2 linked regions of the Acidaminococcus fermentans DSM 20731 genome follow. The protein of the gene in region 1 interacts with the protein of each later gene in a pairwise test. Links are inferred from orthologs where the notes say so. Each region holds a gene or a part of one and is shown in the gene's direction. Other genes may lie near its edges.

Region 1 (3,438 bases):
GCGGAAGGACCTCCGGGACTGAAAAAAATCCACTTTGTGGGAGAATAAAGGTTGACAAGCCAGCCGGAAACTCCTATACTGTAACCATAACTGAACAAAAGATAGAGGCGCGGAAAACATCAGTAATTCTCAGAGGGACACCGACGAAGGGAACGAAAGGGGAACCGCCGAAGCAAAGCTGCGGGTGCGCGCTTATGCTGGGATGCAGGTGAACAATCTGCAGACTGTCGCCTTTGGGTGGAGAGCTATCAATGGGAACGGAAACAAGTCCCCTGCCATGGCAGGAGCGGCTTCTTTTCTTGCAGGTCATTGGGCTCGCCTCCATGACCTGTTTTTTTGTCTCCCAAAGGAATGCACAAAGGAGAGATGCTTGGTATGATCAAAGTGTTGGTAAACGGTGCCCTGGGCAGAATGGGGCACACAGTGGTACAAACGGTCCTGCAGCAGAAAGATATGGAACTGGTGGGTGCTGTGGACAAGTTCGGCAAGGACAAAACCGTGGAAGGCTGCCCGGTGGATACGGACCTGGTCCGGGCCCTGGAAACCTGCAAGCCCGATGTGGTGGTGGATTTTACCCGGCCCGATGTGGTCATGGACAACCTGCGGATCATCCTGAACGCCGGGGTCAACGCCGTAGTGGGCACCACCGGCTTCACCCAGGAAAATCTGGAGGAACTGAAAGGCCTGGCGGAAAAGAACGGCGTGGGTATCCTGGTTTGCCCCAACTTCGCCATGGGGGCTGTCCTGATGATGAAAATCGCTGCAGAAGTGGCCAAATACTTCCCCCAGGTGGAAATCATCGAAATGCATCATGACAAAAAGCTGGATGCTCCCAGCGGCACGGCCATCCTTACCGCCCAGAAACTGGCGGAAGTCCGGGGCGGCTTTGTCCAGCAGGGCAATCCGGATGAAGTGGAAAAACTGCCCCATGCCAGAGGCAGCGAATACGAAGGGATGCGGATCCACAGCGTACGGCTGCCCGGGTTCGTGGCCAGCCAGGAAATCATCTTCGGCAGCATGGGCGAAACCCTTACGGTGCGCAACGACCCGGTGAGCCGGGAATGCTACATGCCCGGGGTCATGCTGGGCTGCCGGACCATGGTGAAACGCAAGGGCCTGGTGTACGGACTGGATCAGATCCTGGAGTAAGGCTTCCATAGGAAGTCCTTTCCTGAAAGGGAAGGGGACCGTCCCCATGGACGGTGGATGGGTCCCCTTTTTGGGCATTACCTCATGTAAACAAAGGAGACGAGTGCAATGAAAGAATACAATCTGGCAATTCTGGGTGCCACCGGCGCCGTTGGACAGGAATTCATCAATCTGCTGAACGAACGGGATTTCCCCTTCAAAAATCTGAAGCTGCTGGCTTCTGCCCGGAGCGCCGGCAAGGAACTGACCGTACGGGGCAAGACCTATAAAGTGGAAGAAGCCAAGGCTGACTCCTTCAACGGGGTGGATGTGGCCCTGTTCGCCGGCGGCAGCATTTCCAAGACCTTCGCACCCATTGCCGTAAAGGCTGGTGCCGTGGTCATTGACAACTCCAGCACCTACCGGATGGATCCGGATGTGCCTCTGATTGTTCCTGAAGTGAACCCCCAGGATATCACCAAACATCACGGGATCATTGCCAACCCCAATTGCTCCACCATCATCATGGTAATGGCCCTGAAACCCATCTATGACCTGGCCCGGATCAAACGGATCATCGTTTCCACCTACCAGGCTGCTTCCGGTGCCGGCAAAGACGGGCTGGACGAACTGGAAAACCAGATCAAACAGGCTGCCCGGGGCGAAGAAATGACCGCCAGGATCTTCCCCAGCGCCAGCGCTGAAAAACACTTCCCCCTGGCTCTGAATCTGGTGCCCCAGATTGATATCTTCCTGGACAACCTGTACACCAAGGAAGAAATGAAGATGGTCAACGAAACCAAGAAAATCTTCTCCGATCCGGAAATGCGCATCACTGCCACCACCGTCCGTGTCCCCGTTTACCGGAGCCACAGTGAATCCGTCAACGTGGAACTGGAACATGATGTGGAACTGGAAGACATCCGCAAAGCCCTGGCCGGCTTCCCCGGCGTGGTGCTCCAGGATGATCCTTCCCGGCAGATCTATCCCATGCCCCTGTACACCTCCGGCAAGAACGATGTGTATGTGGGCCGTCTGAGACGGGACGAATCCGCCGCCAACAGCTTCAACTTCTGGTGCGTAGGCGACCAGATCCGCAAAGGGGCCGCACTGAACACCCTGCAGATTGCCGAAACCATGGTGAAGAACGGCTGGCTGTAAGAACAAGAACCTAGAGATTTTGAGGGGAGCCTGAGGTTAAAATGAAAATCATTGTACAAAAATTCGGAGGAACGTCCGTAGCTACGCCTGCCACCCGGGAAAAAGTGGTGGGCAAGGTCCAGGAAGCCATTGCCCATGGCTATGCACCCATTGTGGTGGTATCCGCCATGGGCCGCCGGGGAGACCCGTTTGCCACGGATACCATGATCGATATGCTGAAAAGCGTGAACCCCAACCCGGCTCCTCACGAACTGGATCTGCTGATGGCCTGTGGGGAAATCATCTCCTCCACAGTAATGGCCGCCACCCTCCAGGAAAGAGGCCTGAAGGCCAAAGCCCTCACCGGGGGCCAGGCCGGCATGATCACCGATGACGAATACGGCAATGCCAAGATCCGCACCGTGGAACCGGACAACCTGCTGGAACTGGTGGAACAGGGGATCATCCCCGTGGTCTGCGGGTTCCAGGGCGTGACGGCGGACCACAAGAACGTGACCACCCTGGGCCGCGGGGGCAGCGATACCTCTGCCGCCGCCTTCGGTGTGGCCGTCCATGCGGACAAAGTGGAAATCTACACCGATGTGGACGGGGTCATGACCGCCGATCCCCGGATTGTCAAGAATGCCCATATCATCAAACAGATTTCCTATGATGAAATCCGTGAGATGGCCCACCAGGGTGCCAAGGTCATCCATCCCCGGGCCGTGGAAATCGTTATGCGCTATGGGGTCCCCATGGTGGTGAAGAGCACCTTCTCCGAAGCCCCCGGTACCCTGATCAGCAAGGAAGACCAGCCCAAGGAAATGGAAGAAACCGATTCCCTGGAAGAAAAACATGCCTGCGGGGTAGCCAGCAAGAACAACATTGCTTTCTTCTCCGTGAACCTGGACAGCAGTGACGGAGCCGATCTGTTCGATACCCTGGCCAAAAACGGGGTCAGCATCGGCACCATGAGCCTCCAGCCCCATTCCCTGATGTTCGCCGTGTACAGCGCCGCCGCCGATGATGCGGAAAAAGTGCTGAAAGCGGAAAACTGCCAGTACACCAAGGTGGAAAACTGCGCCAAAGTGACCGTGGTGGGCTCCCACATGGGCGGCGTCCCCGGCATCATGGCCCGGTTCATCAATGCCCTGGCCAAATCCGGCATCG
Region 2 (3,135 bases), 960 kb from region 1 along the record:
TTATCGATGAAGAGCATGAAGGAACCTACAAACAGGAAGAACGGCCCAGCTATCATGCCCGGCTGGTGGCCCAGTACCGGGCCCATTACCGGAAGGTGCCGGTGGTGCTGGGATCGGCTACCCCCGACCTGGAATCGTATTATCTGGCAGAAAAGGGGGGCTATACCCTCCTTCGGCTGACCCATCGGGCCAGGTCCGGCAGCCATCTGCCCAAAGTCTCGATTGTGGATATGCGGGAAGAGCTCCATCAGGGGAACCGGACGGTGCTTTCCGAAGCCCTGCGGACCCGGCTGGAGCATGTGGTGCAGAACGGGGAACAGGCCATTGTCCTCTTGAACCGCCGGGGCTTTTCCACCTTTGTCCTGTGCCGGGACTGCGGGGAATCCCTCAGCTGTCCCAACTGTGCGGTTTCCCTGGTGTACCATGCCCGGGAGCAGCTGATGGAATGCCATTACTGCGGCTATACGGAACCGGTGCCCACCAAATGTCCCTACTGCGGCAGTCCCCGGATCCGGTTCTTCGGGACCGGGACAGAAAAGGCGGAACGGGAAATCCGGGAGCTGTGTCCGGGAGTGAAGCCCCTGCGCATGGATCAGGATTCCACCAGCGGAAAATTCGCCCATGAGCAGATCCTCCAGGCCTTCCGCAGCGGACTGTACAATGTGCTGCTGGGGACCCAGATGGTGGCCAAGGGCCACGATATCCCCAATGTGACCCTGGTGGGGGTGCTCAGTGCGGATTCCCAGCTGAACCTGCCGGATTTCCGCAGCGGAGAACGGTGCTTTGCCCTGCTGACCCAGGCAGCCGGCCGGGCCGGCCGGGGGGATAAGCCGGGGGAAGTGATCTTCCAGGCCTATGATGCAGAAAATCCCATCCTCCAGCTGGCGGCCAGGCAGGATTATGAAGGCTTCGCCAAAATGGAACTGGAGCAGCGGAAGGAACTGAGCTATCCGCCCTTTACCCGGATGTTGAAGATCACCGTCCTCCACAAAAAGGAGGAAGAGGCCCTGGCCATTGCCCAGAAACTGGTGAACGCCCTGGAGGCCTGGCAGCTGGAAAGCGGGCATCCCCTGGAGATCCTGGGACCTTTCCCGGCCATTGTGGCCCGGGTGAACCAGATCTACCGGATCAACGTGCTGCTGAAAAGCCCCCGGATGAAACCGGTGAAAGAATGGCTCCGCCAGTCAGAATACCGGGAACTGCCCAATGTGTATTTTGACGTGGATCCCATCAGTGTGGTGTAGGGGGAGCTGTTGCATGGGCAACAGCTCCTTGTTGGAGTCGCGGCTCGCGACCCGTGACCCGCGACTGGGGGGTGTGAATTTTTTTCACACCCCCCCTTTTCCATGTCCTATGGTATAATAGAAAGTAAAAATTGCGATAGGAGTCGATGATATATGGCAATCTATGACATTGTGAAAGTCGGGGCCCCGATCCTTCGGGAGAAGGCAGTCCCTGTTACCCGTTTCGATAAAAAGCTGGCCCGCCTGCTGAAGGATATGGCGGAAACCATGTATGCGGCCAATGGCTGCGGCCTGGCTGCCCCCCAGATCGGCCTCAGCAAACGGCTGGTGGTCATCGATGCCGGAGACGGTGCCGGCATCCGGGAATTCGTGAATCCGGTACTGACGGATCCGGAAGGAGAGGCAGTGGATTCCGAAGGATGCCTCAGCGTCCCTGATTACGAAGGGGAAGTGAAGCGGGCCGCCCGGATCACCGTCCATTTCCAGGACCGGAAAGGGGATCATTACCGGCTGACCGCCGACGGGCTCCTGGCCCGGGCTCTCCAGCATGAATGCGATCATCTGGAAGGGGTCCTGTTCATTGACAAGGCCGTCAGCCTGTCTGCCAAGCCGAAAGAAGGCCGAGAATGAAAATTGTATTTATGGGAACGCCGGAATTCGCCGCTGCCAGTCTGAAGGCACTGGTGGAATCCGGAAACTGTGAAATCGCTGCGGTGGTGACTCAGCCGGACCGTCCCAAAGGACGGGGCCACAAGGTCATGATGAGTGCGGTGAAGGAATATGCCCTGACCCAGGATCTTCCGGTGCTCCAGCCCCAGCGGGTGAAAACCCCGGAATTCCAGGCAGAAATGGAAAAAATCCAACCGGATCTGATCGTGGTGGCTGCTTTTGGCCAGTTCCTGCCCAAAGAGCTCCTGGATCTGCCCCGGTACGGGTGCATCAATGTCCATGCGTCCCTGCTGCCCCGGTACCGGGGAGCGGCCCCCATCCATTACGCCATCCTGAAAGGGGAAAAGGAAGCGGGAGTCACCATCATGCAGATGGACGTGGGCATGGATACCGGCGCCATGCTCAGCAGGACGGCGGTTCCCGTAGGACCGGAAATGACCCAGGGAGAACTCCATGACATCCTGAAGGAAAAAGGCGCCCGGCTGCTGCTGGACACCATTCCCCGGATCGTGGCGGGGACCGTACAGCCGGTTCCCCAGCCGGAAGAAGAAGCAACCTATGCATCTCTGATTACCCGGGATATGGAAAGGGCTGACTGGAACAAAAAAGCGGAAGACCTCCACAACCAGTTCCGGGCCTTTGATCCCTGGCCGGGTTCCTTTACCCTGCTGCCGGACGGAAAGCGGCTGAAGATCTGGAAGAGCCGGATCCTGGCAGGAGAAGGCAGCCAGGGAGCACCGGGAACGGTGCTCCAGGCGGACAGCCGGGGATTCCGGGTGGCCTGCGGACAGGGTTCCCTGGAAATCCTGGAATGTCAGCCGGAAGGGAAAAAACGGATGCCGGCGGCTTCTTTTGTCAACGGCGGCCATGTAAAACCGGGGGACAGACTGGAATAAGATCATGAATATGGGAATTCGGCCGAAAAAACGGCTTTTTATGGCGCTGGCGTCCCTGGCTGTCCTTTTGGCCGGGGCAGCGGCCTACGGCCTGTGGCAGCTTCTGGTACCGGGTCTTTCCCAGATCCATCCCTGGCTGCCCCAGGTGGTGGGATGGGCAGTGCTGCTGCTGATCCTGTCCCTGCTTTCCGGGGTGGTGGGCATCGTCCTGGCCATCCTGGGGTTTCCCACCATCCGGGTCTTTTATTTCTGGGCCTGGCACATCATCAATTTTCTGTATCCACTGTCCCTGTTCCTGGGGAAGCTGATGGGCATTTCCAAGCGGC

The links.
Region 2: the proteins of ACFER_RS06100 (region 1) and def interact in binary tests that used the Escherichia coli proteins (3 or more experiments, as listed by UniProt). The link is inferred for Acidaminococcus fermentans DSM 20731 from one-to-one orthologs.

What each region holds. Positions count from the first base shown.
Region 1 is NC_013740.1:1,322,500-1,325,937, reverse strand. Bases 484-3,273 are described here. They hold ACFER_RS06100 (aspartate-semialdehyde dehydrogenase), read left to right. Parts: upstream 484-1,257; coding sequence 1,258-2,289; downstream 2,290-3,273. Other genes in these bases: dapG (aspartate kinase), read left to right, coding at 2,331-3,273; dapB (4-hydroxy-tetrahydrodipicolinate reductase), read left to right, coding at 484-1,149. Also shown: ACFER_RS06110 (hypothetical protein), read left to right, coding at 1-22; more of dapB, read left to right, coding at 376-483; more of dapG, read left to right, coding at 3,274-3,438.
Region 2 is NC_013740.1:362,777-365,911, forward strand. Bases 325-3,135 are described here. They hold def (peptide deformylase), read left to right. Parts: upstream 325-1,397; coding sequence 1,398-1,874; downstream 1,875-3,135. Other genes in these bases: priA (primosomal protein N'), read left to right, coding at 325-1,244; fmt (methionyl-tRNA formyltransferase), read left to right, coding at 1,871-2,809; ACFER_RS01645 (DUF116 domain-containing protein), read left to right, coding at 2,814-3,135. Outside these bases: more of priA, read left to right, coding at 1-324. UniProt on the Escherichia coli protein: Removes the formyl group from the N-terminal Met of newly synthesized proteins. Requires at least a dipeptide for an efficient rate of reaction. N-terminal L-methionine is a prerequisite for activity but the enzyme has broad specificity at other positions.